One region of the Cryobacterium serini genome, then DNA from elsewhere that is predicted to be linked to it. Evidence: riboswitches for the same ligand, from Rfam matches in the RefSeq annotation. Region 1 holds a riboswitch; each other region holds the start of a gene.

Region 1 (10,399 bases):
AGCCCGCGGCGATGCGCGCTTCCGACAGGTTCGTGGATCCGACCGGGAGGTCGCCGAGCAGCTTGATGTGCACGAAGCCGCGGCCCCACGCCGCCTCGATCAATGACCGCTTGATGAACCGGCCGACCGCGAAGTGCGCATGCAGGCCGTGGCCGGACTTGTGCCACTCCGGCACCCACGCATACGGGAATGCCTTCCCGCCGAGGGAGGAGCGCAGCGTCCGGAAGAACTCGCCCAGGTGTAACCGCAGCATTTCTGGGTCGTGGCATCCCTCACCGCGGAAGGTGAGCGTGCCGAGCCGGTTCAGCCGGTTCGCGGAGCAGTACCGCCGCAGCGTGGCCCGCGCACGACGTCCCGCTTCCGCCGCTGACCGCTCCGGGTCCTTCGCGAACCCGCGTGAGACATAACTGGGCAGCCGCCGCACCGACGAATGGAAAGACCCGCCACCCTCGCCCGCATCCGGGTACAGAGTGAAGGTCCAGCCCGCGTCTGGGCGCCCCAACGGAGCGAGTGCCCGTTGAAGTTGTAGTCCCATAACCTGGGACTCTAGTACAGATTTAGGAACTAGTCCCGCAATCTGGGACTACTCGGAGTGTTCAACTTTAGCGGCAGCAGTCTCGGCAGTGGTCTCGGCAGTGGTGTCGGGAGCAAATCCGCCGCGGATGAAGCCCTCGACGTTGAGGTCGATACCGGGAAACCGGTATACGTCCGGATGCTCACCAAACACCTTCCGAAAGAGCGCAACCCGGCGATAGATCGCCGACCGGCTCATCCCTAGCTGGGATTGGAGGCCTTCGAAGCCGCCGAGCAGGTGCCAGGAGATCCAGAACCCCAGCAGGTCAAATGTCGCGCCGCGCGCCAAGGGCATCAGCACCGGGGCGAGGTGCTTCACTATCGGGTCCGTGACCGGGCGCACCGCCTTGACGTAGGAATCCCAGGCCTTCTCTAACCGCCCCTTGGCAATGCCGAGTCCGTCCGGCGACGGCATCCGCTGTGATCGAAAGTCAGTCATGAACACTCCTAGTCCCAGAAGCCGAGACTACAGGATGCGGCACGACGAACGCCAACGAATCAAAAAGCACGACGGGTGCTGCCGCGGTTTTGGCCGTCCTACGGACGACCAAAACCTTGCCCTCGGCCGCCCTGCCGGGCTCCCGAGTTATGTTGCTTATTCAAGTAAAGCGGCACGCTGCGCGCGCAATAAGATTCGTCTCATGGCTGAATATCTTCCATCCAATGTCCTGAATGACCGCGATCGACCGCGCGTACTGCTTGTTGCAACGCCTGCGGCCGAAGAAAGCACTTTCGCCTGGCTGTCGGAACGTTGCGGAACATACAGACGGGTCAACGCGCTGTTAGAGGTCGACCCGTCCGAATGGGATGTCTTGGTCACCGATCAGGCTTACGCCACCATTCGAACAACGGATTGGGGCCTGGATGCGAGTTTCTGGGATCGAGTACCCGACCACCTTTTCATCTTCCGGACATTCAGGCCAGGGAACGGGCGGGCCGGAAGCCGGTTCTTCGAATTCAACATTGAGGACGGCATGGCGGACAGGAATCGGGCATTGCGTCGGGTGGATTCAGTCCCCGGCCACCAGCTCAGACGCATCCAGGCGCTTCCGGAAGCAATCCAAGATCTCGTGAAGTCGACCCTCGTGCCAAGCGCCGAGGCTCGCTCACAGCAGTTCGGTATACAAGTGGACGGAGAGCATCTCGCTCCGGCTGTACTCAACTTCAGACCATTTCTCGCTGGCCCAGGCGATATATATCTCGCTGGGAGCTACGAGCGTCCCGGTGGTGCTGCCGTCTGGTTACTGCCCGACGACGCGAAGTCCCTTGAAAATTGGTTCGACGTCGCCCTCGTTGAGTGGCACCTGAAGGACCGTCGCAAGTTTCCCAGCGTCCAAACTTGGCAGAGCAACCCCGACTGGGACACTCGTGAAGAACGGCTGGCGCGAGAGGAGTTGGGAAAGCTCGATGCGGCGCACGCCGAGGCGTTGAGCAGGTATGAAACTCAACGGAGTGTGGCAGCAACGACGCTAGAGGCCGAGCACGCGATTGCGAGTAGCGGGCCGAAGCATCTGCTGAACGGTCAGGACGACGATCTTCAGGACGCGGCGCGCATTGCGCTTGAGCAACTCGGCTTCAAGGTCGAAGACATGGATCTCGTCTGGGATCCAAGAGAGCGCCGGGAAGACTTTCGCATACGCGACACAGACGCACCGGGGTGGGTCGCGATCGCGGACGTCACAGGAGTCTCAAAAGGCGCCCCCGGGTCCAAGCTCGCGACGATCTTGGGATACATCATGAAGTATCTGGTCGCCGATAAACCGGAGCGTGAGCCAAGCATGTGGGTGATCGTCAATCAGCTGTTTCACCGCGACCCGCTCACTCGGGGCGACCTCTATCGCGCGGATGACATCCAGACACTCGTGACGCACGACGGAATTGCCCTCGATACAAGCGCGCTCTACGTTCTTTCTCAGTCGATCGAGCCTGGGAGCACGCGAGCCTCAGAATGTCGGGCATGGCTGCGTTCGGCGCGAGGACAAATTACGGTAGCCGACGCGTACAAGTGGATGACGTCCCACCCATAGGCGCTGGACTCTAGAGGATGGATTTGCAACTTGTGCCGTTGTCGATGTTGGTCGGTCCGCCCTGGTGGTGGGGGATCACGTGGTGGATTTCGGTCCAGCGGGCGGGGGTGGTGCAGCCGGGGATGATGCAGCCTTCGTCGCGGGCACTGATCGCGGCTCGTTGTTTGGCGGTGAAGCAGCGCACCTTCTCGCCGAGGTAGAGCACGGCGCCGTGGTCGCCGAAGATGACGGTTTGGGATCCGCCGGCGCAGATGGTTTCTGTGACTCGGCGCATCGAGATGGGCGCTTCGATGCCGTCGATCCAGCCGACGCCGCGGCCTTGGTCGAGGTCGGTGGCGTTGACGTGGATCATGACGGTGGGGGCGGCGCCGCCCATGGTCGGGGTTTTCGGGTCGCGTGCGGCCGCTTGGAAAACGTCGCGGAGGATGTCGGCGCGTTTCTCCCCGGCGCTGCGGCGGTCGCCGTCGTAACGGGTGTCGCCGGTGAAGGGGTCGGCGCTGAAACGTTCACCGTCCACGCTCGAGTCGCCGACACGCAGGCCGTCCAGTTCGGTGCCCGTGACAGTGCCAACGCCTGTGCTGTCGTCGGGTTCGGTGGGTTCAAACCGGGGAGTACGAGACCGGGCCGACAAATAGGTGTCGAAGAGGGTGTCCATGATGCCGCGTAGTTCGGGGGTGACGTCAGCCCGCAGCGGGTAGAGCCCGTTGCGGAGCAGCCCAAACGTCAGAGAGCTTCTCGCTTCGACGAGGTCGTCGGTGGGGGCGGTACCGTCCGGGTCGAGCCGGCCCTGCCATTCCAGGGCTTGTGCCCGCAGCAGGTCGGGCGCGAAGCGGATACCGGCCCCGGGCAGCCCGGCCGTTTCCGGGGTGATCGCTCCGGTCGCCGACGCGACCAGGGCGCGTTCCACGTGGTCGAGGTCGTCCTGCATGACTTTTCCGTGCAGCGCGGTGAGGGTGGTGGCGATGATTTCGGCCGACTCCACCCCGAGCTCACCGCTCTCCAGCCCGTCGGCAATAACCGGGTACCGGGCCGGTACCGGCAGGCCGAGCGGGGTGCGTTCGACCGTGGTCTCGCCCAGCTTCAGGCGCCGTTTGGCTTCGCGGCCGGAGATACCGGCGAGTTGGGTGATGAACTCGACCCGGTTGCGGCATCCGTTCTTGTAGGCGAGCGAGCCGTTGCCGAGGTCGGTTTCGGCGCGCACACCAATGTCGGTGGTGGCGCGTAGCCTGGCACCATCAACCTTGCGGCCCAGCTCCTCCAACGCCGCCAGGACCGCGACAGCTTCAGCATCGTTCAGGTGACCAAACCGTGTTCCGTCTAAAACAGACCCCAGCAAAGCGCCAGCCTGAGCAATGACCAAAACCCGGGAACCCTCGGGTTCCGGCACAGAGCCGGTGGCGGCGGGCGGGGCGGTGAGGGTCATGGCGTCGGTGCCTCCTTCACCCATAATTATAGCCTAAAACGCTCACAAACACGAGACTATCTCAGCAAAATGGTGACGTGTGTTCAGAAATATCTTCTTGCCGCCATAGGGTGCTGACCAGCCGATTGCCGTGACGTGGTCCGACTTCACGAAGGATGCCTAACGGTCCGGCAAGTGATTTACTTGCCAGTATGGAATCTGAAAGCCCCCGAGCGGATACAGCCTCCTCGGCACGCGCCGCGCTCGTCGCGATAGCAACGGACCGGCAGCGGCTTGGACGACGGCTGCAAGCGCAGACCTGGTGGACAGCCCCCGCACAAGCAATCGCCATTGCGGCGGTAATCGCCTCGCCGGCCGCGGGGATTGCATTCGGAATGATGATGGTGTCGGCGATCGCCACTTTGGCGCTGGTCGGCATCGATCATCTCGTTCGCAGGCGGATGCGGCTCGTGACGCTACCCGGACCGACCGGGCCGATGAGCCTGACGATCCTCATCATCGTCTGCGTTGCAATCATCGGAGCGTTTGCCCTATCGATCTACTTCGAGATTAACAACCTGCACGCGGAGATCGTGGTAACCGCGGTCGCTGGATTCGTCGCGGCCCTCATCGGATCGGTCCTCTATGATCTGGCCAATGCGCGGGAACTGCTCCGTGTCGGTTAAGCCACGCTTTGATGACGCGATCCATGCACCAACCCGTCTGAGGGTATGCGCGCTGCTGCGGGTGACTGGTGTTGCGGAATTCAACACGATTGCGACCACCCTGGAGCTAAGCGAAGCGGCGCTGTCCAAGACCATCCGCAACCTGGCCGAGCTCGGCTACGTGCTGACCGTGAAGCAATCATCGCCCGCACGAGCGGATGCCCGCCGCACGACAAGCGTCGCCCTCACCCTGCGCGGTCGGGCGGCAATAGACGGCCACTTGGCCGCGCTCCGTGAGCTGTCGCATCCGTGAGCTGTCGCAGTGAAGTCCCCGTAACCTTGCTCCCGGATCGGTCGACCAACGGTTGCGCCGGTGCTCGACCAGGGCAAGACAGTGCATTCGAGCCAGTGCATTCGAGCCAGTGCCTTCGAGCCAGTTGGAGCCAATAACAGCGGTTGCGCGCTGAATGCGTGCGCGCATATAGGCTTGTCCGTGACACGGGGTGCCGCACATAGTGTGCGTGCTGAGATCAATACCCGTTGAACCTGTCTAGTTAGTACTAGCGAAGGAATGTCACGGATGACTGATCGACCCTCCCAGCTCGCGCTTCGGCAAACGCCTCGAATTCTCAGTATCGCCGGAACCGATCCGACCGGCGGCGCCGGAATTCAGGCCGACCTGAAGAGTATTGCGGCCAACGGCGGCTACGGCATGGCCGTGGTGAGTGCCCTGGTCGCGCAGAATACGCGCGGGGTGCGCTCGGTGCACACGCCGCCATCCGCCTTTCTGCGTCAACAATTGAACGCCGTGAGCGACGATGTGACCATCGATGCCGTCAAGATCGGCATGCTCGCGCAACTCGACGTGATCGCCGAGGTGCGTTCCTGGCTTTCCGCGTGTCGACCGCCCCTGGTGGTGCTCGACCCGGTGATGGTGGCAACGAGTGGGGACCGGCTGCTCGAACCGTCAGCAGAGCAGGCGCTGCGCGACCTGATTCCTCAGGTCGATCTCGTCACGCCCAACGTTTTCGAGTTGGCCGTTCTCTTGGACGAACACCCGGCGGCCACCTGGGCAAAGGTCCTCGAACAGGGCAAAAGATTGTCTGCTTGCACCGGTGTCACCGTGCTGGTCAAGGGCGGCCATCTCAACGAAACCAGCTGCCCGGATGCCCTGGTCAACACCCAGGGGCTGCTGCCGCACAGCGTGGTCGAGATCGCGTTGCCACGTATCCGCACCAGGAACACGCACGGAACCGGATGCTCGCTCTCCTCGGCCATGGCCACGGTGCAGGCGAGAACCGGTGACTGGGCGCAGTCCCTGATCGAGGTCAAAGAGTGGCTCCAAGACGCCCTGGCCCACGCCGATGACCTCGAGGTCGGCCAGGGAAACGGCCCGATCCACCACTTCCATCGGCTGTTCGCTCGCGCGACAGCGGCATCCGTTCTGACCGCGGGCGTGTCATGAACGCGGTGCGGTCGGCGGGATTAGGGGAGCGGCGGGAGGCTGGCGAGAAGCCGCTCGGCGACGTCCGTCGGGTCGTTGGCGTCGGTGATCGCGCGCACCACCACTACCCGGGTAGCGCCGGCATCGACCACCTGGTCGATGGTGCCCAGGTCGATGCCGCCAATGGCAAACCAGGGGCGCAGGCTGCCAGCGGATGCGCACCGTGCGGCCGCATAGCGCAGCAGGTCGGTTCCGACCGCTGCACGACCGGGCTTCGTTGGCGTCGCCCAGACCGGACCAACGCAGAAGTAGTCGAGGTTGTCTGCGGTGACGGCGGCGTCCACTTGCTCAGTGGTGTGGGTGGACAGGCCGATCCGCGCCGCCGCGCCGAGCAGTCCGCGGACGGCGGGCAGCGGCAGATCGGTCTGGCCGACATGGAAAACCGGCGCGCCGGCGAGGACGGCGATATCCGCCCGGTCGTTGACCGCCCAGAGCCGGCCATGACGGTCGGCGACCGTGCGGAGAACCTCGAGGTAGTGAAGCTCCTCGGCCGCGTCGATATTCTTGTCGCGCAGCTGGATGATGTCGACCCCGCCGGCGAAGGCGGCATCCACAAAGTCGGCGAAATCTCCGCGATCCCTTCTGGCATCGGTGCAGAGATACAGCCGGGCGGTGATGGGGTCCATGCGACCAACCCTAGGGGGCGCTGCCGTGGCATCGGTGCACACCATGAGTGAGCGGCCAGCGCAGCGAACGGTTGATGTTGCCGTTATTGGCGGCGGCGTGATCGGGCTCGGCATTGCCTGGGCGCTGGCGCATTCCGGTCGTACCGTGGTCGTCATCGATCCCGACCCGGCCGGCGGCGCCACCTTCGCTGCAGCCGGAATGCTCGCAGCGGTGAGCGAGCTGCACTACCGGGAAGAGGCATTGCTTGATCTCATGCTCGCGTCCTCGAAGTTGTATCCCGACTTCATCGACTCGCTCGGAACCGATAGCGACGCTACCGGATACCAGCGAACCACGACCCTGAACGTGGGCGCGGACGCAGCTGACCGGCACGCGCTCGCCGACCTGCGTGCTGTGCAGGTGGCCAATGGGCTGGGGGTCGAGCCCCTCACTGTGCGCGAAGCGCGGGTGCTTGAACCGATGCTGAGCCCTCAGGTTTCCGCCGCCTTTTTGGTGGAACAAGATCACCAGGTCGACCCGCGACGACTCACCGCGCGCATCCAGTCCGCGCTCGCTGCCCTCGCGCCAAACGGTCAGGACGCCCTGGTTCGGGTGCATGCCAGCGGGTTGATGCACGCAGATGCAGCGGATACCTCCTCGCGCGTCACCGGTGTCACCCTGGCGGATGGTCGCACGATTCACGCCACCGAAGTGGTCGTGGCCAATGGGCTAGGGGCAGCCGATTTGGGCGGGCTACCCGAGCACCTGCAGCTGCCGCTTCGCCCGGTGTACGGGGACATACTTCGGTTGCGGGTGCCCGAGCATCTTCGGCCGCTACTCACCTCGACGGTGCGCGGGTTGGTGCATGGGGTGCCGGTCTATCTGGTTCCGCGCACCGACGGAACGCTCGTGATCGGCGCCACCCAGCGCGACGACGGCTCGGGCGCCGTGTCGGCCGGTGGCGTGTATCAGCTGCTGCGCGATGCACAGGTTCTGGTGCCGGCGGTCAGCGAACTGGAGCTGATCGAAACGACCGCTCGGGCTCGTCCGGGAACGCCGGACAATGCACCGTTCCTCGGCCGCGTCGGGTGTTCAAGCGGCGACATTGCCGGCCTCATCATTGCCACCGGATTCTTTCGTCACGGTGTATTGCTCACCCCGGTCGCAGCCCAGTACTGTCTGCAGCTCATCGAGGGAATCGCAGACGATCGGTGGCAAAACTTTCGGCCCGATCGATTCTCGGCGAGCCGGGAGCCCGCATCCGCTTCACTGAAAGGAGGCCTATCGTGACCGTAATCATCGCCGTCAATGGCCAGAAACGAACCGTATCCGGCGGCACCGTGACCGACCTCGTAGCCGAGATCACCGGGCGACGCATCGAAACAGGCGGACAGGCAGTCGACGGGAGCCGCCTCGGCGTAGCCGTGGCGCGAAACGCCGCGGTCGTTCCCCGCAGCCTGTGGTGGACTACCGAGCTGACCGCGGGCGATGAGATTGAGATTGTGACCGCGGTGCAGGGAGGATGACGGTGCCCGTGACCACTGACAGCCTGGTGATTGACGGGGTGGAGCTGACCTCCCGCCTGATCATGGGCACCGGGGGAGCACCGAGTCTCGATGGCCTCGGTGAAGCACTGCGAGCCTCGGGAACCGAACTCACCACGGTCGCGATTCGGCGGCACAGCGCAGCGGCCACAGGTTCACTCTTCGAGCTTCTGGTCGAGAATTCTATTCGCGTGCTGCCGAATACCGCCGGCTGTTTCACCGCACGCGACGCGGTCCTGACCGCCGAGTTGGCCCGGGAAGCCCTCGAAACGCACTGGATCAAGCTCGAAGTCATCGCCGACGAGCAAACCCTGCTGCCCGATGCGGTCGAACTGGTGGAGGCCACCGAACAGCTCGTTGCGCGAGGCTTCAAGGTGTTCGCGTACACCAATGACGACCCGGTGCTCGCGCTCCGGCTCGAACACCTGGGCGCTGTGGCCGTGATGCCGCTCGGGGCGCCGATCGGCACCGGGCTCGGCATTCTCAACCCGCACAATATCGAGCTGATCGTGGCCCGCGCCGGCATTCCCGTAGTGCTCGACGCCGGAATCGGTACCGCCTCTGACGCTGCACTGGCGATGGAACTGGGCTGCGATGCAGTGCTGCTGGCCACCGCCGTGACACGCGCGCAGAACCCGGTTCTCATGGCCGATGCCTTCAAACACGCCGTGCTGGCAGGCCGGAAGGCCGCCCAGGCCGGCCGCATTCCGCGCCGGCAGCACGCGCTGGCGTCATCGATGATGGCCGGGCGGCCCGACCTGTGACGCGGATGCTCGCGCCGCTCGTCGAACCCGGCGAAGAGCTCACCGCAGCCGAGCGCGAGCGGTATTCGCGCCACATTCTTATTCCTGAAATCGGAATGCTCAGCCAGCGGCGGCTGAAGAATGCGCGCGTTCTCGTAATCGGTGCGGGCGGACTCGGCTCGCCGGTGCTGCTCTACCTCGCGGCAGCCGGGGTCGGCACGCTCGGCATCATCGATCACGACACTGTGGACCTCAGCAACCTGCAGCGCCAGATCATCCACGGCACCTCAGGCCTTGGCCGCTCGAAACTGGAATCGGCGGCGGCTGCGGTCGCTGAGCTCAATCCACTGGTCACGGTGCACCAGCACGACGTCTGGCTGACCGCGGAGAACGCTCTGGAGTTGTTCGCCCAGTATGACCTGATCGTCGACGGCGCCGACACCTTCGCCACACGCTACCTGGTCAGCGACGCTGCCGCTATGCTCGGCAAGCCCTGCGTCTGGGGATCCATCCTGCGCTTCGACGGGCAGGTGAGCGTGTTCTGGAACCGGCACGGCCCGACCTACCGCGACCTATATCCGGAAGCACCGCCGGCCGGATCGGTGCCCAGTTGCAGCGAGGGCGGAGTGTTTGGAATGCTGTGCGGAACGATCGGCTCGACGATGGTCGCCGAAGCCGTGAAGTTGATCACCGGGGTCGGGCGCACGTTGCTCGGCCGGGTCGTGCTGTTCAATGCGCTCGAGGCAACCTGGCGCGAAATCAGCATTGCGCGCGACCCCGCGACCGAAGCGATCACCGCGCTGATCGACTACGACCTGTTCTGCGGAAGATCGACCAAGGATGCGATTTCGGTGCAGCAACTCGCCGCCCTACTGGATCGACGCGCTCGAGGTGAGATCGACTTCGACCTCATCGACGTTCGGGAACCAGACGAGTACGAGATCGTGCACATTGCCGGGGCGCTGCTCGTGCCGCAGGGCATCATCCTTTCTGGACAAGCCCAGCTCGCCCGCGACCGCGACATCGTGGTGCACTGCAAGGCGGGCCCGCGCTCGACTGTCGTGCTCGACGAGCTGCAGCGCCAGGGTTACGCGCACGTGCGACAGGTTGAGGGCGGCATTCTGGCCTGGGTGAAAGAGATTGAGCCCACACTGTCGACGTACTAAATAGTGCGGAGGCGACACGAAAGCAGATGCCGCACGCGCCATCTGCTCACGGCCCCCGTAAGGGGGGTATTATCACTGCAATCGGGATCTTTCCGCGCATGAAATGAAAGGTCGAACTATGAACCCGTTACTCATCATTGTGGCCGTCGTTGCGGTGGTGTTGCTCCTT
Region 2 (10,399 bases), on a different contig from region 1:
CTGGTTCCACCCGGTGCACGTCCACCTGGTGGACGGCAAGATCATCGGGCGCAATACCAACGGAGGCAAACCGTTCGCCTGGGAGAAGGGGCCGAAGGACGTCTTCTATGTCGGTGAGAATGAATCCGTCACGGTGCTGATGCAGTTCGATACCGGGAAGGAGGCCGGCGGCCGTTACATGATTCACTGTCACAATCTCTCGCACGAGGACCACGACATGATGATTCAGTTTGCCGTGGGCGATTATCGGGTGAACGATCCGATCAGCTCAGACGTTCCCGTGGTCGACAGCACGCCGATGGGCTCGTTCCCGCCGGTCTACCGGCCGGGATTACCGGCGGGCACCTGATGTTTTACGTGAATTGGCTGGTTTCGTCGACGGGGAGGCCGACGAAAAGGCCGACCTCCCCGCCCTTGCGCGCTGAGCATGGTTACCGTATTCGAGCGGGAGCAATCCGTTCAAGGCTCGCCATGACCGACGTACCACCGCCCCTCCAGGACCGCACCTCAAGTGTGCCGCCGGCGACCTCGATGGTATCGCGCATAATGCGTAGGCCCAGATGATTTTCGGGGGCATCTTCGGACAAATCGAAGCCGCATCCATTGTCGTGGATGAGCAAAATAGTTCGGCCCGCATCTTGCATGAGCGACAGCTCCAAAGTACCGGCCTTGGCGTGCTTGACGGTATTGGCGAGCACCTCTCTGGCCACCCGATAAAACATGGCGGCTCGGTCTCGATCAAGCTCACAGTCGGGGGGGATATGCAATTTGACCTTGATGCCGTGCTCAAGCAGCGGTGCGGCCAGCCGAGTGAGAGCGGCCGGCAGCCCGAGTTCGGCGAGATCGGGCGGGTAGAGCTCGGTGGTCATGGCGCGCAGGGTGCGCACATTTTTTTGCAGGATGGCCTTAGCCTGGCCGAAGAGCGCTTGGTTCTCAGGGGGTGAGTGTCGTTCCTCGGCCTCGAGGGCATAGGACAGTCCAGCAAGATCCTGGATTACTTCGTCGTGCAGGTCGCGCGCAATGCGCTGTCGTTCTAGATCGGAAGCGTCGATCGCGTACTGCAGCAGTCGGCGCTTGGTTGATTGGTGGCCCTGAATGCGCCGGGCGAGCCGCACGGCCGGGAATAGCTGGGCCAGTTGCAATGCGCCAAGCGACAGCAGGAACGCGGGGATGAGACCGACAACGAGAGCATTCTGCTCGTCATGGACCGCGTCGTCGTTGAAGTAGGCCTCGAGAATCAGCGCCTGGCCGTTGGCAGCGGTGGTGCGTACGTGCACCTCGACCAATTCGCCGGATTGGGATTCGTGCAGGTCGTCTGCGCCGTCCTGCACGCCGAGATTGGCCCGCCCCTTTCCGCCAGCGAGTAGCTCTGGAGCAAAGCTGGGAAGGTCGAAGACCTCTCCGATCAGGGATGGAAAATCGGAGTAGACGATGCGACCTTCGGTGTCCCAGACCTTGACCCGCACGAGGGAGCCGTCGGAGATGCGGGGGGCGAGGCGGTCATCGAGGTACTGAGCGGCCCCGGGCACACCGGCGATGAGGTTGTCGCTCACGAGCGGCCCAACGGAGTAGTCGGCGAGGCGCTGGGTCTGCTGGATGGCATTCTCCATGGCATTGCTCTGGGATTCAGCTCGAACCCACAGGCCGACCGGCGCGGCGATGACAATCATTGCGAAGGCGCCGACAGCAATAAAACGACTCACGGCGGCGCGAACCTCTGAGCGTTCCTCTGACCGGGTTCGGTCTATTTTGCTCGGTCTCGCCGCCTTCGGATTAGACATGCTGCGGGGGAACCAAGCCCAGTCGAGTGGCGATGACGACGGCCTCCAATTGTGAGTGTGCTCCGAGCTTGCCAAGGATCGCTTTGACGTAGCCGCGGCAGGTGTTCTCGGAAATTCCGAGAACTTTGGCGTTGGCCCGCACATCGGAGCCTTCGCCCATAAGGCGGAGCACAGCGAGCTCACGCTTCGTGAGATCGGGAAAGGGGATCTCTTCGCTGCGCTGCCGCCGTCGGGCGCTCAACAGGCTGACGAGGGACGGATGCACAATGAAACCGCCGATGCGCGCGTGCCTCAGGGTATCGAGCACCGTTGCGAGCGATCCGTCCTTGGGCAGGAACGCGCACACCCCGATTGCGGCGGCCTGCTCAAGGGCCTCGAGAGCAGGGTCGCCCGTGAGGATGACAATGCGGGTATGAGGCGCGCGGGCGAGGATCGCGGTGGCCGCGACGAGGCCACTGCCGTCGGGCAGGTGGTAGTCCATGACGACGACGTCGGGGAGCAGCTCCAAACAGGCGGCGATGCCGCTGGCCACGCTGTTAACCGAACCCACGCTGCACAGGTCCGGTTCACGATTGAGAGAACCCATGAGCAGTTCGGCGAAGGTCGTGTGGTCATCGACGATGAGTATGCGGATTTGTCCCAGGACCGTCTTACCCACGGCTGCGGAACCAGTTAGGGAGGCGGTCGCGGTAGTCCCCTGCACGCTGGGTTCGATCGGGGACACCTGCGCGGTCATGTGCGGAGACCTCTCTGCCCGTTCGTGAGCCTCGGTGCCGTCGGAGGACGCCGTGCTTTTCCGATTGGCGCCTCTAGTATCAATAAAAGCTCAGTTTTTGTCGAGTCCTGTCTCTTTGCCCCCCCATGTGGTAGGGCGGCGGGCGCAGATTCGTCCAGCTCAGACGTGAGCGACGGCGCGTCGCAGAAATGACGTGACAACATCAGTGGCCTCCCGGAGGGAATCCGCGACCAGCTCTGGTCGAGGGTGAGTAGTGGTGGCAAGGCGCGAGACCGTGCCTCTGGCGCGTGACGCTCGGAGTTGATCGTGCAACGTGAGCAGGGCGGACAGTACGTCGGCCAGGTCGCCGTCCCCGTCAGCTGTGGCATGCAATAATCGCAGCTGGGCGGCGCGCAAAATCGCGCCGGGAGCGCAGCCCAACTCATTCTGCATCGCCCGGCGACACCGGTCATAGGCCTGAAGCCCCTCGGCGTGACGCCCGCTCATCTCCAGGCTGAGGATGAGGGCCGTCCAGGCCCGCTCGTTCAGCGGCTCGTCGGTCAGGGCGAGATTCGCGAAATCGAGAGCGTCATCAATGCGGTGCAGGGCTGCGGCGGTTTCCGAGGCGAGAATGCGGGCGCTGGTGAGGCGCGCGGCGTGCAGGTCGCGGGCTTCTGATGCCCAGGCCGGAATGAGCTCGTCGCCGAGCAGTGGCGCGGCGGCGAGATCCAGAGCCCGCAGCAACAAAGGGTAAGCGAGGCCGGGAAGGGTCTTCTGCGCTCGCTGTAACAGAACGTCGAACTGGTCTAGGTCGACGTCGACCAGGTCACGGTCCAATACGTAGCCGCCAGTCGTGGTTTGCAGCGGCCCGAATTTTCCCGCACCCGGCTGCAGATGCCGACGGAGAACACTCACGTAGCTTTCGAGGGTGGGCAGCGCCTCGACCGGAGCATTGGCGCCCCAGAGCAGTTCAATCAGTCGGTCCTTGGAAACTGGCAGCCCGAGGTTCACAAGCAGAATCTCGAAAATCTGTCGTGGTTTGGGTCCGCCCAATTGATGGGCGTGCAGTACGGTCGACCCCCGTCGAACGCTGAGGTTTCCAAAGACGTGCACGTTCAGGTGGGCCATGGTTGTCGCGGTCGGCTGTACTCGTGTGTCGAATCCGGTTGTCATGACGACCTCCATTGTTGGAATGCACTCATGGTGCCCGCTTGCCGATGGGCGGGGGTAGCCGCGTGTGAGGTAGGCACTTACCCCCAATTTCGGGGATATTTTCACGGCGCGACGTGGTGCCCGGTTCCCAGAGATAAACGCGCCCTCCTGTGGGCCGTCCAGCACGAGGGGGATGGCCTGATTCGGGACTTCGAAAACCAGGGTGGCCGGAACGGATTCGGCGTCGAAAGAGAGGCCAGCGGCATCCACTGCTGTGAGCTCGAGCAGAATGCGCACGCGGTGAGCTCCGGGCTGCACCGGGCTGTCCAGACAGTCTGCTGCGCTCGGTGGCACCCAACCGTCGAATTTGAGCGGGATGACCGCGCTGATGCGGGCCAGCCCGCCCGGTGTGGCGGCTGTGTCGCCGAACGCGGTGCTCGGCTTCGTGCCGGTGAGAAGCAGCACACAGGCCAACGCTGCCATCACAAGCCAGGCGACGGCCAGCAGGATCAGGATCCTGCGGCGACGCTAGATCAGGGTGCGGTGCGGTGCGGCTGCGTCTGCCGGGTACTTTCACCGTGCCGCACGGCGTCGTCGGGGTGAACCAGAATCAGTGCTCGTCTGTCCCGAGCACACGCAGCGGCAGGTAGACCGAGCTGCCCAGTCGGGTGAACTCGGCAGATTTCTCGGCCATGCCGGCCTCAATAGCCTCGAGGCTGGTGAGGCCGTTTTCTTCGGCGTAGACCCGTACATCCGCTGAAATGCGCATGGAACAAAACTTAGGACCGCACATACTGCAGAAGTGGGCGGCTTTGGCTGGCCCGGCAGGAAGCGTCTCGTCATGAAAGCTCTGGGCGGTGTCTGGGTCCAGCGAGAGCGCGAATTGGTCTGTCCAGCGAAACTCGAACCGGGCGCGACTGAGCGCGTTGTCGCGCTCCTGCGCACGCGGATGCTGCTTGGCCAGGTCGGCGGAATGGGCGGCGATCTTGTAGGTGATCACGCCGGTCTTCACATCGTCGCGGTTGGGGAGCCCGAGGTGTTCCTTGGGGGTGACGTAGCAGAGCATCGCGGTGCCGGCCTGGGCGATGATGGCCGCGCCGATCGCACTCGTGATGTGGTCGTAGGCTGGCGCAATATCGGTGGCGAGCGGGCCGAGCGTGTAGAACGGTGCCTCCTCGCAGAGTTCTTCTTCCAGGCGCACATTTTCGACGATTTTGTGCATCGGCACGTGGCCGGGGCCCTCGATCATTACCTGCACGCCGTACGATTTTGCGACCTTCGTCAGCTCGCCCAGGGTGCGCAACTCGGCGAACTGGGCCTCGTCGTTGGCATCGGCGATGGATCCGGGCCGCAGGCCGTCGCCGAGCGAGAAGGTCACGTCGTAGCGGCGCAGAATCTCGCACAACTCCACGAAGTGGGTGTACAGAAAGCTCTCCTGATGGTGAGCGAGGCACCAGGCGGCCATGATCGATCCACCGCGCGAGACGATTCCGGTGACCCGGTTGGCGGCGAGCGGCACGTAGCGCAGCAACACGCCGGCGTGCACGGTCATATAGTCGACACCCTGCTCGCACTGCTCAATCACGGTGTCGCGGTAAATCTCCCAGGTGAGCAGTGCCGGGTCACCGTTGACTTTTTCGACGGCCTGATAGAGCGGAACGGTGCCCACCGGAATGGGCGAGTTGCGCATGATCCACTCCCGGGTGAGGTGGATGTCCTTGCCGGTCGAGAGGTCCATCAGGGTGTCTGCTCCCCAGCGGGCGGCCCAGACCATTTTCTCGACCTCCTCGGCGATCGATGAGGTCACGGCGGAGTTGCCGATGTTGGCGTTGATTTTCACGGTGAAGGCCTTACCGATGATCATCGGTTCGCTTTCGGGATGCTTATGGTTGGCCGGAATGACTGCCCGGCCGCGCGCCACTTCGTCGCGCACGAGCTCGACGGAGACGCCCTCGCGGGCGGCGATGTAGGCCATTTCCGGAGTGACGATACCGGCCCGAGCCCAGACCAGCTGGGTCGCAGCGCCGTCGACGGGCAGCGGATGCTCCCACCCGGCCCGCTCCCGCGGCAGGCCCTCCTCGAGATCAATGGTGGCCGAGTCGTCGGTGTACGGGCCCGAAGTGTCATACAGGTCGAAGTGCTCGCCGTTGCTGAGGTTCACCCGACGAATCGGAATGTGAAGCCCTGGCCAGTGTGGCACCGGTTCGTAGCGTTTACTGCTGCCCTGGATCGGGCCGGTCGTGACGGTTTGGGAGATGGTTGATTCGTCAATTGTGCGCATGTAATCGAACTTCCTACGCCGGCATTACCCGGACAGGTTCAACGGTCGACGGCCCTGGCCGTCCTCTCAGCTCGCTGGTGCGCGCTCCCGTGGTGGTGTGTGTCTTCTGACCCCTTCACCCTAGCGGTCAGCGGGCGAGGGCTGCCAACTCGGCGCGGGTCGAGGCGCCCACCTTGCGCAGCAGATTGGCCACGTGAAACTTCACGGTGTTCTCGCTGATGGTCAGCGCCTCGGCGATCGCCTTATTGCGTGCGCCCGACGCCACGAGCTCGAGCACGCCACGTTCGCGTGGGCTGAGCCCCCAGGCCGCAGCGGCAGAAACGGATGCCGTGGGCGCGTCGAGTGGCAGTGACACCGCCATCTCGGACCCCCAGCCGGCGGTCGCCTCGACGCCCAGGGTGCCGCTGAGAGCGACGACGCGGGCGGCGAGCTGGCGCACGCTGGGAACCTCCGCGTCGAGGTCGCCCGGTCCGTCGTCGCGAATGCGAATGAGCAGGTTGCTGCCGTCGCAGTCCCATTGCACGCGCACCCGGGCGACCCCGGTCTGCTCAACCAGGGCGAGCACGGCGCCGCGCACGATGGCGCGGGCTTCGTGAGCGACCTCACCGGGCAGGGCGCGCCCATTCACCGGTGGCTCGATAAACTGCACGTCGAGGTCACCGAAACGCACGAGCGGGCGCAGATCGTCGCGCAGCCGTTCGAAGGCCTGAGCGACGGGTTCCTCGGTGAGGCTGCGATCCAGGTCACTCACCGCGCGCAGCGCGACCATCGCAGCGGCGGCCAGCTCGGTGGCTTTCTGGCGGGCGGCCGTGTCACTCGTGCTACCCGAGCGCAGCACTGCGAGCAGGGTTTCCAGCGTGGTCGCGTGCGCGTCGGTCAGGTCGGCGATGAGTCTGGAGCGTTCGGCCGCCGCGCTGCGCGCGGTCTGCGCGGTGGAACTGGCAGGGCGAGTGCCGGGCTCAGGGGAGGTTGCGAAGATCGTCATAGGTCTACCCTACCCGGACCATCCGCGATGCCCACTCATAGCCATCCGTTTGGGTAGTTAAACCAACCTTTTGGCGGGCAGCACTCCCGCTCGAAGGAGTGGAGTATTAACCTATGACCGAAACGACAACCACCCCAACTGCAGCGGACGCCCTCGGGCTCATTTTCGCTGAGAACAGCCACGTCGTCGACGCGCTGCGGTCTGCATCCGCTTCATCGCTCGACGAGGCCGTCACCGTGCTCGCTGCGGCGCCTCGAATTTTCGTGCTGGGTGCCGGCCGCTCCGGCCTAGCTCTGAAGATGACCGCTATGCGGCTGATGCATCTCGGACTCGACGTGCACGTTGTCGGCGAGGTGACCAGCCCAGCGATCGCCTCGGGCGATCTACTGCTGGTTGCGAGTGGCTCCGGAACGACGGGCGCCATTGTGCGAGCCGCCGAAACGGCTCACAGTGTGGGCGCGAACATACTCGCGCTCACTACGGCTCCCGAGTCGCCGCTAGGGCGGCTTGCTGCGGTGACCGTGGTCATTCCGGCTGCGACCAAGCAGGACCATGCCGGACAAGTGTCGGCCCAGTATTCGGGCGGTCTGTTCGAGCAGGCCGTGCTGCTCGTTGGCGATGCCCTGTTTCACACGCTCTGGCAGGTGAGCGGGGCCACGGCTGAACAGCTTTGGCCGCGTCACGCCAACCTCGAATAGGGCGCGTACCCCCCACAAGAACTTTCCACTCTTCATCACTAACAGAAAGCAGAATCCCATGAAGCTCCAAGTAGCAATGGACGTATTGACCACCGAAGCCGCGCTCACGCTGGCCGCGCAGGTTGCCCCGCACGTTGACATCATCGAACTCGGCACCCCGCTGATCAAGGCAGAGGGCCTGCGCGCCGTCACCGCGATCAAGGCCGCGCACCCCGACAAGATCGTCTTCGCCGACCTCAAGACCATGGATGCCGGCGAGCTCGAAGCCGACATCGCCTTCGCCGCCGGCGCCGACCTCGTGACCGTGCTCGGCACGGCCGGTGACAGCACCATCATCGGAGCCGTCGCTGCCGCAACCAAGCACGGCAAGGGCATTGTTGTCGACCTTATCGGCGTCGCCGACAAGGTCACCCGCGCCCGCGAGGTCACCGCGCTCGGCGCTCAGTTCGTGGAGATGCACGCTGGTCTCGACGAGCAGGCCGAGCCCGGCTTCTCGCTCGCAACGCTGCTCAACCAGGGCGAGACCGCCAAGGTTCCCTTCTCCCTCGCGGGCGGCGTGAACCTGTCGACCATCTCTTCCGTGCAGCGCGCCGGAGCAACGGTCGCCGTTGCCGGCGGAGCAATCTACGGCGCCGAGGACCCGGCCGCTGCCGCTGCCGCCCTGCGCGCCGCGATCATCTAGTCCCAGCGATTAATCTGGTGCCGTCCCGCTTCTGCGGGGCGGCACTGCTGCGTTAAGCGGATGCCCGACCTCTCCCGCAAAACCGGACGAGGCCCTGGCCCCGTCCATGGGCCCAGTCTATAAACTGGGCCCGAGGACCAGGCCCGGGCCCGGTCCGGAGGAGAGGACGACACCATGACGAGCCACCACGCATGAGCAGCACAATTTTCGACCGAGCCCGGCCCGCAGCATCCGTGGTGGCCGATGCGCTCGTCGGTACCCGGCAGAGCTCCTTTTGGCTCGACGACCTCGCCGCGCGCGCGAACTATCCCCGCCTCTCGGGCAACCTCAACTGCGACCTCGCTATCGTCGGGGGCGGCTACCTGGGCCTGTGGAGCGCGGTGCTCGCAAAGCAGCGGAATCCGGCGGCGCGAGTAGTGCTGCTGGAGGCGCGCACGGTGGGCTGGGCAGCATCTGGACGCAATGGCGGTTTCTGCGAGGCGAGTCTCACCCACGGCGACGAGAACGGGCGCCGCCGTTGGCCAGAGGAGATCGACCGGCTGACGGAGCTCGGCCAGGAAAATCTCGACGAGATAGAGCACGCCGTGGCGAGCCTCGGCCTCGACTGCGATTTCGAGCGCACCGGGGCCATCGACCTGGCCGTCGAGGAGCACCAGGTTCAGTGGCTGCGCGAGGAAAACACCGACGACAACACCGTCTTTCTCGATGCGGCGGCACTGCAGGCCGAGGTGGCTTCACCGACCTACCTCGCGGGGGTCTGGCACCGCCGTAGCAACGCCCTCGTGCATCCGGGCAAGCTGGCCGCCGAACTGGCGCGCGTGGCCAGCAATCTCGGGATTGAGATTTTCGAGCACTCGCTCGTACAGGCTCTCGACACCGCAGGGCGCACGCCGGCGCAGGGCACCAGAATCGTAACAGCGGGCGGCACCGTGACCGCCCAGAAGACAGTGCTCGCCACGAACGTTTTCCCGTCGCTGCTCAAGCGCAACAAGCTCGCGACCGTGCCGGTCTACGACTACGTGCTCATGACCGAACCGCTCGATGCGAGCAAACTCGCCTCGATCGGCTGGCAGCATCGGCAGGGCCTCAGTGACCTGGCCAACCAGTTTCATTACTACCGGCTGAGCGCCGACAACCGCATTCTGTTCGGCGGCTACGACGCCGTTTATCACTATGGCGGACGGGTGCGCAGTTCCTACGAGAACCGACCTGAAAGCTTCGAAAAGCTCGCGAGTCACTTCTTCACGACGTTTCCGCAACTGGTCGGCGTGCGATTCAGCCACAAATGGGCCGGTGCCATCGACACCTCGACCCAGTTTTGCGCCTTCTTCGGCCAAGCACGCCAAGGACGCATCAGCTACGCGGCCGGATTCACCGGCCTCGGCGTGGGGGCCACCCACTTCGCGGCCAAAGTCATTCTGGACCAGCTGGCCGACCGCACCACAGAACGCACTGAACTGGCCATGGTGCGGGGCCGTCCGCTTTCGTTTCCGCCGGAGCCGATCGCATCCGCTGGAATCCAGGCCACCCGGTGGGCGCTGGGCCGCGCCGACCACAACCGGGGAAAACGTAATTCCCTGCTCAAGACCCTTGACGCGCTGGGGCTCGGCTTCGACTCCTAAACGCTGTTCTTGTGGACCTAAGCTCTCACTGGGCGGGGAGCACGAGCAGGTGTGTGCCCCGGTGACCAGTGCTGTGACTGTCAACGCTCGTCAACGTGCCGGCATCGATGTCGAGACTGACTTGAACTGATGAGCCTCGGGCACGGACGAGCTCGGCAACATCGGGATAGGTGAACGTGGTGCCAGCCGGGAACTGGCCGTTCCACAGTGAGTCTGCCGGCGCATCCGGCCAGGACAGGCCTTCCTGGTTCCAATCGGTCGTAAAGGTGAGGGTCGCCGAATCGGGTGTGCAGCTGCCGAGTTCGAGGAGGTCGTCTGCAAGGTCCCACCGACCACCGACACAGGTGGCTGCGTCGACGCCACCAAACGTTACTTCGAAGACGCCGAGGTTGGCATTTTTGCGAAAGAACCCCACGCTGTAGCCGAAGTCTGTGAAGTCGTACTTCACCGCAGTGTCTTCTACGACAGCGCTGGTGTCGGAGC
Region 3 (10,399 bases), on a different contig from region 1:
CCGCGAGCGTTCCGCAACCCTCCACGATCAGGGGGCGGGCCGAGTCAAGCGGATTCCACTCCGCCGCCTGATTCGTATTCCAGTCGTAGCGCTGCCATGCCGCCGGCTGGCCCCAGTGCCGTGGCTGCAGAACATGGCGGCGCAGATGGCAGACGGCCGCATCGAGACCATCCCAGCCGGGATAAATGTCGTCCATGCGCACCAATTGCGGGCGATGCGGGCCAGTCCAATGTTTTCTGAGCGCGTCGGCGAGGGTGCTCTTGCCCGCACCGCTAGGACCGTCGATGAGCACCACGGGGTTCGGACCGGCAGCGGCCACGGCCTGCAGTATCGGTGCCAGCAAGACCATGTCGTCGTGAGGAACCAGCCCTCTATCGGTGTCAGGCAAGAATGAAACTCCAGGTCTCGGCCCACACCGCGACGCCGATAGCGATACCGGCAATGGCGAATCCGATGCCGACCAGAACCGCGTCAGCCGCTCGGACCCGCGACGGCCTGGCCCAGGTGCGGGGCTCGTCGCTGCCGAATCCGCGCGCCTCCATGGCCGTAGCGAGTTTGCTGCCCCGACGCACCGAAAGGACGAGCAGGGAAAAGGCCGGGCCGAAGAACCGGCGGGCGGCGCCGCGCGGTCCACCGCCATCGCCCACCCCGCGGGCCCGGCGGGCCAGCGTGAGCGAGTGCCAGTCTTCGACGAACATACCCACGAGTCGCAGACCAGCCAGGCCGCCGAGCACAAATCGCGCGGGCAGACGCAGTACCTGGGCTAGGCCGTCGGCTAGGTCCGTCGGATCCGTCGTAGCGAGCAGCACGATGCCGGGCAGGCCGATGGCGAGAACCCGCAGCCCGATAGCCAGGCCGAGCTGGGCTGAGCCGTCAGTCACGGAGATGAATCCGAACTGCCACAGCAGGCCACCGGAGTCTTCGCCATAGAGCACGGTCGTGACCATAGCCATCGGGGCCGCGATCCAGACCGGCGCGGTTCGCAGCCAGAATTGTCGGACGCTCAGGCCGCACCAGAGCAGAAGTGCGGCCTCGAGCAGCAGGGCGACTCCAGCCGAGACCCAGTCGATCGAGAGCAGCAGCGCACAGCTCACGATCAGGGCCACGGCGAGCTTGGCGACCGGGTTGAGTCGGGCGACAACGCTCGGGCGGATCGTCGGAGTCAGCAAGCTCATGGCGCCCCCGCCCCGAGGCGGATCGAGTCTGGCATACCGAGCCGGTATTCCTCGTCGGCCAGGGCGCTGACAAACTGGGCGTCGTGGGTGACCGCGACGAGCGCGATGCCCTCATCGAGCAGGTCGGCCAGCAGGGCCACGAGTTCCTGCCAGGTACGGGAATCCTGCCCGAAGGTCGGCTCGTCGAGCACGAGCAGACGGGGACGGGTCGCAAGAACGGTGGCGACGGACATCCGCCTCTTCTCGCCGCCCGACAGGGTGAACGGGTTGGCGTCGGCAAGATGATCGAGTCGTAGCCGGTGCATCAGCTCGTCGACGCGGCTGGTCTGTTCGGCCTGGCTGAGGCCGAGGGCGTGCGGGCCGATCAGCAGGTCGGCCCGCACGCTTGCGGCCAGGAATTGATGTTCCGGGTCTTGAAAAACGGTTCCAATGCGGGTCAGCAGCTGCTGGGAACGCCAGCGGTGCGGCTCGGGCGCGATATCGGCCGCAAACGTGTCACTCGCGTGCAGGGTTCCCCCGGCCGGCTTCAGCAATCCGGCCAGCGTAAGGGCGAGAGTGGATTTTCCCGCGCCGTTGGGGCCCGTCACAACGGTGGCGGTACCTGCCCGCAGGTTGAGGGTGATGTTCTCGGCCACGATGGATGCCGCGCGCCGGCCAAACGGAACGCGACCGACCGCGAGTCCCTCTGCCCGAAGCAGGGTCTCTGCCGAAGCGATGGGAGCGCGCGTCGGAAATCGGGGGGGCAGCGCCGGCACCCAGACGCCGGCCTGCGCCAACCGTTCCCCGTGCCTCGACAAGACTTCGCGGGTGGGACCGTCGGCCAGCACACCGCCGGCCGGGTCGAGCACGATGACGCGATCGACGACGTCCTGCCAGACTTCGACCCGGTGCTCGATGACCACCAAGGTGGCCCCGGATCGATCGAGCGAGCGCACAACGGCGTCGCGCACCTCGACGACACCATCGGGGTCGAGGTTCGCGGTCGGTTCATCGAGCAGCAACAGCCCCGGCCGCATGGCGAGCACGCCGGCCAGAGCCAGCCGCTGCTTCTGCCCGCCGCTCAGGCTCGAGGTGGGGTGGTCGAGGGGTAGGTTCAGGCCGACTTCGGTGAGAGCCTGCCGCACCCGCGGCCAGATCTCGGCACGTGGAACGGCGAGGTTCTCGCACCCGAACGCGACATCATCTCCGACCCTGGCCAGCACGACCTGAGAGTCCGGATCCTGCAGCACGAGTCCGACCCGGCCGCGCGCCTCGGCCGGGCGACGGCCGTCGATGAGCAGGCTGCCGGTTTCGTCGCCGTCTTCGGCATCGCCGAGCACACCGGCCAGCGCGTGCACCAGCGTACTCTTGCCGGCACCGCTGGCACCGAGCAGCAAAACCCGCTCGCCAGGCTCGACCTGCAGGTCAAGCCCGGACACCGCCTGATTGTGGCGCCCGGCGTGGCGCCAGCCCCAGTCACTGGCTTGAATCTGAACGGCCCGAATCTGCGCATCGTGACCGGCGGGAAACGGCGGGGTGTGCAACATCCGCTAGCTGATCGCGGCGGAGTGTGCTCGCGACCCTTCCCGACCGGCAGCAAAGCGGCTCAGCGCACCCGTGCGGGCCAGGCCGCGCACGGCCAGCCAGGACAGCAGGCCGGCGAGCACCGTGCCCGACACGACCGCGGATACGAAATAAACGGCTTTGTAGCCAAAATCCAGTGCTGCATAGCTCGTGAAGGTCGTGTCGAGAAACCCTACGGCCACACCGGCGCCCGCGCCGGCGAGCAGGGCCACGCCCAGCCTCCAGTTGGTATACAGGAACAGCGCGAGAATGATTTCGGCGCCCAGGCCTTCCACGACGCCCCAGATGAGTGTGGAGAATCCCCACTGGGTGCCGATCAGCATTGATACGACGGCGGCGACGACCTCGGTGTACACGGCCGCGCCGGGCTTGCGGATGATGAGGCCGCCGAGCACTCCGGCGAACAGCCAGCCACCGGCCAGGAGACCTTCGAGGCCGGGCGTGAACGCAAGGATGGCGCTGAGCGGGGACCAGGCGAGGCCCCAGGCCCAGAAGATGACGCCGCTCGCGACGCCGATGACGCTCGCGACGACGATGTCGACCACGCGCCAGCGAAAGTTGCGTGGCTTCTTCGTCGTGACCGATCGTGTGGCTGTGATTGTAGCGTGCACTGTGCGTGCCCTTTCCGTAGGTGAATACAGGGCACGGGATCGAGAAGCCTCCCTGCGCTGGCATGATCCAGATCAGGTTCGACGGTCGAAGCTTGGTCAGCTTCCTCTCAGCCCGGTGTACCGGACTCCCGTGATCGTTTTCAATTCTAGCGCCCCGCCTAGACTTGCGGCATGGGAATCACGACATGAGCATCGGAATCCTGCTCGTGTTGGCCACGCTATATCTCCTGCTGATGCGTCGGTTTGTGATGCGGCGTCGGCGCATCGCCCAGGGGCTGCCGGTGAACGGCCCGTGGCATTTTCCGACCTGGCTGCGCCTTCGGATGCCACGGTGGGCGCGCCGTCGTTTCGCGCGGCGGCCGCGCCGGCCCCGCCGCATCCGTTCTGCTCGTCGCCCCCGCCGCGCTCGCCCGGGACCATCTTTGGACCACGGGAGCAGTTTATAGACTGGGCCCGCGGACGGGGCCCGGGCCCCGTCCGGAGAGCGGGGCTACTTCTTCAGGGCTCGGATTACTCGGGCCAGGGCTCGGCCGGCGACCACAAGGAACGGCACACCGACTGCGAGCAGGGCGATGACGTTCGGCTCGAACCGAGCGGTGCTGCCCGCCTTGACATAGGCGCCGATCGGCAGCGACACCCCACCGCCGCCGCCACCGGATCCGGCAGCACTGCCTTCACCGGTATCACCGCCACCGAAACCGTAGTAGCTGAGCGCCACTGGTACGAGGGTGACGCCATCAATTTGCACGGGATCACCGTAAGCCGATTTCACACCGGCGGAACGGAAGGTGTCTGCGAGTTTTTCCGGGAGGCTGGTCATTCCAACAGGGTAGCCGACTCGTGCCCTATGGGCGAGGCTTGAAAAACGAGGCCGGACGCACGCTTCCCGCCCCGAATCGCTCGGTCACGGAGTCAACCGCCAGCTCGGCGCCCCGCCAGTCCTCGTCGGGATCCCACAACCCCACCGATCCCGACGCCGTACCGAGTTGCTCGGCCCGCACGCCGATCAGACGCACCCGAATACCCGACGCGGCCAGCAGGTCGAACGCAGCGACTGCTTCCTCATAAATGCGCCGGCCAACATTGGTCGGTTCAGCGAGGGTACGCGACCGGGTAACGGTGCTGAAGTCGGTGTAGCGCAGCTTGAGTGCCACGCGCCGTGCCACGAGATTGCTGCGCCGCAGCCGAGCGGCCACAAGGTCGCACTGCCGCAGCAACTCACTGTGCAGTCGGTCGATGTCGGTCTCGTCGTGCTCAAAAGTCACCTCGTGGCCAACGCTTTTCTCTTCCCGCTCAATCGTCACCGGGCGTGGGTCACGCCCCCAGGACAACTCGAACAGCTTCAGACCGGAGGCCTCCCCCAGCGTCTTTTTCAGCACGTCTAACGGCGTGTGCGCAATATCACCAATGAGTTTCAGGCCGAGGCGCGTGAGCATCTGCGCGGTGGCGGACCCCACGCCCCACAGGGCGGTCACGGGCAGCGGATGCAGAAACTCGACCGTCTCATCGCCCGGCACGACGAGCAGACCGTTGGGTTTGGCCAGGCCGGAGGCAAGTTTGGCGACGAACTTGGTCGACGCCGCGCCCACGGAGCAGACGAGGCCGGTTTCGGCAAACACGCGCGCGCGAATGAGTTCGCCGATCACAGCCGGAGAACCAAACAAATTAGTCGCGCCGGCAACGTCAAGAAAAGCTTCGTCGATGCCGAGCCGTTCCACCAGCGGGGTGACGTCGTCGAAGATCCCCATCACCCGGTTGGAAAAGTCGCGATACAGCCCCATGTGTGGCTCGAGTACGATCGCGTTCGGGCACTGGCGTAGCGCTACCGCCATCGGCATGGCCGAGTTCACGCCGTATTTTCGGGCAATGTAGTTGGCCGCCGTGACGACCGAACGGCCACCGCGGTGGCCGACGATCACCGGCAGGTGTACGAATTCGGGGTGGGAGAGCAACTCGACCGAGACAAAGAACGCGTCCAGATCCACGTGCAGCATCGTCGCCGAACGGTCGTCGACGTCGTCCGCCGAAATCTGCCGCCCGCTGCCGTCCTGTCTGCCCACCGAAGAACCCTAACCCGATCCGGCCTATCGGCATATTCATTTTCGACCATAACTCCTGCAATCTGTACCCGGCCTCAAGCGGAAGTGCGCAATTCCGCCGATCTCTTCTGCCGTGCTCTCATATTGCAGGAGTTATGAGGTGAGCCCGGGTGAGCTGGTGGCCGATAGGCGGCCACCGACAAGCGCGACCAATTCTGGTCGGCCGCTAACCAATCGCGGTGCCGAAGACCAGCCCGAGCAGGTAGGTGACCGCGGCCGCCCCAAGGCCGATCACCAGTTGTCGCAACGCACGCTTCAGCGGCGGACCGCCAGAGAGCAAGCCAACGACTGCGCCGGTGGCCAACAGGGCGACTCCCACGAGAATGGTGGCCACGATGATGGCCGCGTAGCCGCTCATACCGAACAGGTAGGGCAGCACCGGCAGCAGCGCGCCCGAGGCAAAGAAGCAAAAACTCGACAGGGCCGCTCCGGTGCCGGTGCCGATGGCCTCGTGTTCATCGTGCCGGGGAGCCTGCGGGCGGACCGCGGAAATCGGTCCGGTCGCCGCGTAGGCGGTGGCGAGTACCCCACGGGCGTATGCCTCCGCCTCGTCTTCAGACATGCCCCTGGCCCGGTAGACCAGGGTCAGCTCGTTGGCGGCGAGGTCCAAATGGGAGAGCACGCTCTTGGCCGGCGCCGCGGGGGTCGACGCTTCGAGCAGTTCTCGCTGGGAGCGCACCGAGACGTACTCGCCGGCGCCCATGGAGAGTGCCCCGGCCAGCAGCCCGGCGATACCGGTGAACAGAATCGTCGCGGCGGGTACGCCGGTCGCGCCGATACCGAGCACGAGGGCGAGGTTGCTCACCAGCCCGTCGTTGACGCCGAAGACGGCGGCCCGAAAGGTTCCCGACAAGCGTTTGCGGCCCCGAGCAGCGAGGCCGCGCACAACCTCTTCGTGCACGGTCTCGTCGGCGGCCATGGCGTTGGTCGCGTCGGCATCCGCTTGGTATGGCGACCGCCCCTCGGCCCGCTGGGCGAGGGCAAGTACGAACACCGAGCCGAACCGGCGAGCGAGCAGCGCCAGAAATCGGGTGCGCAGCGCGCCACGTTTGGGTGAGCCCACGTCACTGCCCAGCAGTTGCCGCCAGTGTTCTTCGTGCCTTCCTTCAGCGTCGGCGAGGGCAAGCAAAATCTGGCGCTCTTCGCCGGCCCGCCGGTTAGCGAGGTCGCGGTACACCGCAGCCTCGGCCTGTTCGTCGGCAAGGTACTGCCTCCACCGACGGATGTCGCGGGTCGACGGGGTGCGTTCGTCCGGCTCAGGATTGATCACGTTCACGCCTCCGGCGCCGCTTCCAGAAAGCTCTGTGGGATGCGCGCGGAGTCGTGCGGGCCCGAACCGTCGAGACCGAAGAACGGCTCCTCGAACTGGACGACCCAGAATCTTTCCCGCACCACGGTGGGCGCGTACAGTCCAGCGCCTTCCGACTCCCCTGCCGCCACGATCACGCCGATCGGGTCGTCGATCAGGGAGTCGGGAAACCGGGTGCGGTCGAGGCGCACGATAACCTGCACGCCGACTCCGAAAGGCTGAGTTGTCACCTGTTACTCGATTGTGGCGGCGCGTTCGAGCACGAGTTCGCGCACGCGCGCGGCATCCGCTTGCCCACGCATGGCCTTCATGACCGCGCCGATCACGGCTCCGGCGGCCTGCACCTTGCCGTCCCGAATCTTGGCGAGCACATCGGGCTGGCCAAGGAGCGCCGCGTCGATGGCGGCGATCAGCGCGCCGTCGTCAGAGACCACGGCGAGCCCACGGCTGTCGACGACCTCGGCCGGGGTGCCCTCCCCGGCAATGACGCCTTCGAGTACCTGGCGGGCGAGACGGTCGGTGAGGGTTCCGGCGTCGACGAGTTCGATCAGCGCGGCGAGCTGCGCCGGTGTCACGAGCGAGTCGGCCGCGACCCCGGCCGCGTTGGCGAGCCGGGCGATTTCTCCGGTCCACCACTTACGTGCGGCCTGAGCGGATGCCCCGGCCGCGACGGTCGCTTCGACCGCGTCGAGCAGGTCGGAGTTCACGACGTCCTGGAATTCGAGGTTCGCAAAACCCCACGCTGCCTGCAGGCGCTTGCGGCGTGCCGCGGGTGGCTCGGGCAGGGTCAGGCGCAGCTCTTCGACCCAGTCGCGGGACGGCGCCATCGGCAGGAGGTCGGGCTCGGGAAAGTAGCGGTAGTCGTCGGCGTCGCTCTTGGGCCGACCGGCACTCGTGATTCCGGTGTCTTCGTGCCAGTGCCGGGTCTCCTGCGTGATGGTGCCGCCGCCGGCCAGTACGGCAGCCTGGCGCTGGATTTCGTAGCGCACGGCGCGTTCGACGCTTCTCAGCGAGTTGACGTTCTTGGTTTCGGTGCGGGTACCGAGCACGTTCGACCCGCGCGGGCGCAGCGAGACGTTGGCGTCGCAGCGCACGTTGCCCTCCTCCATGCGGGCGTTGGAGACGCCGAGCGCTTTGGCGATCTCCCGAATCGCCGCGACGTAGGTCTTGCCGATCTCGGGGGCGTCGTGTTCGGCGCCCTCGATCATCTGGGTGACGATCTCCACCAACGGCACTCCGCCACGGTTGTAGTCGACGAGTGAGTAGTCGGCGCCCTGGATGCGTCCGGTCGCGCCACCCATGTGGGTGAGCTTGCCGGCATCGTCTTCCATGTGGGCGCGTTCGATCTCGACGGTGACCAAACGGCCACTCTCGAGTTCGATCGTGATCGAACCGTCATGCGCAATCGGGTCGTCGTACTGGCTGGTCTGAAAGTTCTTCGCCGTGTCGGGGTAGAAGTAGTTCTTGCGGGCGAACCTCGAGTGTTCCGCGATCTCACACCCCAAAGCCAGCCCCAAGCGGATGCTGGATTCGATCGCCTTCTTGTTCACCTGCGGCAGCCCGCCGGGCAGTCCGAGGCAGGTCGGGCAGGTGTTCGTGTTAGCGCCGGAACCGAACTCGTTGGCGCAACCGCAGAACATTTTGGTTTTGGTGTTGAGCTCGACATGCACCTCGAAGCCGAGCACCGGCTCGAACAGTTCGAGTGCGCGGTCAAAGTCCATCAATTCAGCCTTGGGCATCAAACGGCTCCCTCTTCGCTGGCAAACATTTCGGTCGGGGTCAGGGCTGGTGCCTGGCTGAGCATGGTGTGTCCCCAGCGCGCTTCGAGCAGCTGCTCGATGGCGGCGCCGACGGTATAGAGGCGGGCATCCGCTTTGGCCGGGGCCATAATCTGCAGGCCGACCGGCAGGCCGTCTTCGGGTGCGAGGCCCATTGGGATGCTCATGCCGGGCACCCCGGCGAGGTTGGCCGGAATGGTGGTCACGTCGTTGAGGTACATGGCCATCGGGTCGGCGAGCTTTTCACCGAATTTAAACGCGGTAGTCGGGGCGCTGGGTGACATCAGCACGTCCGCCTGGCTGAACGCGGCGGCGAAATCACGCTGAATGAGCGTGCGCACCTTCTGCGCACTGCCGTAGTAAGCGTCGTAGTAGCCGGCGCTCAGGGCATAGGTGCCGAGGATGATGCGGCGCTTGACCTCGGCGCCGAAACCCGCCTCGCGGGTGGCGCTCATGACGTGCTCGCTCGTGAGCGAACCACTGTCCGGGTTGACCCGGATGCCAAACCGCACCGAATCGAAGCGCGCCAGGTTGCTCGAGGCCTCGGCCGGCAGAATCAGGTAGTAGGCCGCGACGGCGTACTCGAAGTTCGGAGCGGAGACCTCGGTGATCTCGGCGCCGGCGGCGACGAGCAGGGCGAGGGTCTCGGTGAAACGCTGGGTGACGCCGGCCTGGAATCCGTCGCCGGAGAGTTCCTTGATGACGCCGACGCGCACGCCCTTGAGGGCACCATCCTTAAGGCCGGCTTGGGCTGCGGCGGCCATCGAGGGCCAGCTGTCGGTCAGCGAGGTGGAATCCAGCGGGTCGTGCCCGCCGATGACATCGTGCAGCAGGGCGGCGTCGTAGACCGAACGGGAAACCGGGCCGACCTGGTCGAGGCTCGACGCGAGGGCGATCGCACCGTAGCGGGAGACTCCGCCGTAGGTCGGCTTGACTCCAACCGAACCGGTCACGGCGGCTGGCTGGCGAATCGATCCCCCGGTGTCACTGCCGAGGGCGAGCGGCGCTTGGAAGGAGGCGACGGCCGCGGCCGAGCCGCCGCCGGAACCACCGGGGATGCGGTCTCGGTCCCAGGGGTTGCGGGTGACGCCATAGGCGGAGTGTTCGGTGGAGGACCCCATGGCGAATTCGTCCATGTTGGTCTTGCCGAGCGGGATCAGCCCGGCCGCACGCAGGCGGGCCACGACGGTCGCATCGTAGGGCGGCACCCAGCCCTCGAGAATTTTCGACCCGGCGGTGGTGGGCATGTCCTGGGTGGCGAGTACGTCTTTGATCGCGATCGGAACACCGGCGAGCGGGTTCAGCGATTCACCTGCAACGCGGCGGGCATCGATCGCGGCGGCGGTGTTGAGGGCGGCGTCGGCTGCGACGTGCAGAAAAGCATGCAGGTCGGTGTCGACCGCCGCGATGTGGTCAAGGTGGGCGCGGGTCGCCTCGACGGCACTGACCTGCTTGCTGACCAACAGTTCACTCAGCGCAGCGGCGGAAAGCTTGGTGAGATAGGTCATGGTCACTCCTCGTCCAGGATGGCGGGCACGCGGAATTTGTCACCGGCGCGGTCCGGCGCACCGGACAGGGCCTGCTCGACCGTCAGCGAGGGGACGACGACGTCATCGCGGAACACGTTGGTCAACGGCATCGGGTGGCTCGTCGCCGGGGTATCGGCTGTGGCAACCTCAGACACTTTGGCGATCGAGTCGACGATCTGGCCGAGGTCATGGGTGAGGCTGGTGATCTCGAGGGGGCTGAGGTCGATCCGGGCAAGGTATGCCAAATGGGCAACCTGCTCGGCCGTGATTTCAGACATGGTGCTCCGATACGCATTGGGGTGGTTACCTCAATCCTATTCGCCAGCCGCGGCGAG

What was found. Region 1 has a riboswitch for thiamine pyrophosphate ahead of thiD (bifunctional hydroxymethylpyrimidine kinase/phosphomethylpyrimidine kinase). Riboswitches for the same ligand answer to the same signal wherever they lie in the genome.
Region 2: another riboswitch for thiamine pyrophosphate. It lies ahead of thiC (phosphomethylpyrimidine synthase ThiC); the one in region 1 lies ahead of thiD (bifunctional hydroxymethylpyrimidine kinase/phosphomethylpyrimidine kinase).
Region 3: another riboswitch for thiamine pyrophosphate. It lies ahead of E3T51_RS06045 (ECF transporter S component); the one in region 1 lies ahead of thiD (bifunctional hydroxymethylpyrimidine kinase/phosphomethylpyrimidine kinase).

Annotation. Positions count from the first base shown of each region.
Region 1 covers NZ_SOHN01000016.1:75,545-85,943, forward strand. Annotated here, with positions in the region: gene E3T51_RS12355 (rolling circle replication-associated protein) at 1-535, opposite strand, end outside; gene E3T51_RS12360 (hypothetical protein) at 584-1,012, opposite strand; gene E3T51_RS12365 (hypothetical protein) at 1,047-2,600, shown strand; gene E3T51_RS12370 (HNH endonuclease signature motif containing protein) at 2,611-4,047, opposite strand; gene E3T51_RS12375 (hypothetical protein) at 4,215-4,688, shown strand; gene E3T51_RS12380 (transcriptional regulator) at 4,660-4,980, shown strand; TPP riboswitch at 5,157-5,256, shown strand; partial or broken gene thiD (bifunctional hydroxymethylpyrimidine kinase/phosphomethylpyrimidine kinase) at 5,239-6,084, shown strand; gene thiE (thiamine phosphate synthase) at 6,153-6,797, opposite strand; gene thiO (glycine oxidase ThiO) at 6,841-8,067, shown strand; gene thiS (sulfur carrier protein ThiS) at 8,064-8,303, shown strand; gene E3T51_RS12405 (thiazole synthase) at 8,300-9,085, shown strand; gene moeB (molybdopterin-synthase adenylyltransferase MoeB) at 9,091-10,230, shown strand; gene E3T51_RS16800 (hypothetical protein) at 10,349-10,399, shown strand, end outside.
Region 2 covers NZ_SOHN01000008.1:169,120-179,518, reverse strand. Annotated here, with positions in the region: gene E3T51_RS04185 (multicopper oxidase family protein) at 1-349, shown strand, start outside; gene E3T51_RS04180 (sensor histidine kinase) at 432-1,703, opposite strand; gene E3T51_RS04175 (response regulator transcription factor) at 1,774-2,517, opposite strand; gene E3T51_RS04170 (AfsR/SARP family transcriptional regulator) at 2,677-4,113, opposite strand; gene thiC (phosphomethylpyrimidine synthase ThiC) at 4,259-5,929, opposite strand; TPP riboswitch at 5,923-6,030, opposite strand; gene E3T51_RS04160 (LuxR C-terminal-related transcriptional regulator) at 6,057-6,914, opposite strand; gene hxlB (6-phospho-3-hexuloisomerase) at 7,028-7,612, shown strand; gene hxlA (3-hexulose-6-phosphate synthase) at 7,671-8,294, shown strand; gene E3T51_RS04145 (NAD(P)/FAD-dependent oxidoreductase) at 8,486-9,916, shown strand; gene E3T51_RS04140 (hypothetical protein) at 9,942-10,399, opposite strand, start outside.
Region 3 covers NZ_SOHN01000009.1:105,570-115,968, reverse strand. Annotated here, with positions in the region: gene E3T51_RS06060 (AAA family ATPase) at 1-388, opposite strand, end outside; gene E3T51_RS06055 (energy-coupling factor transporter transmembrane component T family protein) at 381-1,175, opposite strand; gene E3T51_RS06050 (ABC transporter ATP-binding protein) at 1,172-2,701, opposite strand; gene E3T51_RS06045 (ECF transporter S component) at 2,705-3,349, opposite strand; TPP riboswitch at 3,382-3,491, opposite strand; gene E3T51_RS06040 (hypothetical protein) at 3,840-4,169, opposite strand; gene dinB (DNA polymerase IV) at 4,195-5,409, opposite strand; gene E3T51_RS06030 (VIT1/CCC1 transporter family protein) at 5,615-6,715, opposite strand; gene E3T51_RS06025 (hypothetical protein) at 6,721-6,987, opposite strand; gene gatB (Asp-tRNA(Asn)/Glu-tRNA(Gln) amidotransferase subunit GatB) at 6,991-8,496, opposite strand; gene gatA (Asp-tRNA(Asn)/Glu-tRNA(Gln) amidotransferase subunit GatA) at 8,496-10,043, opposite strand; gene gatC (Asp-tRNA(Asn)/Glu-tRNA(Gln) amidotransferase subunit GatC) at 10,046-10,342, opposite strand.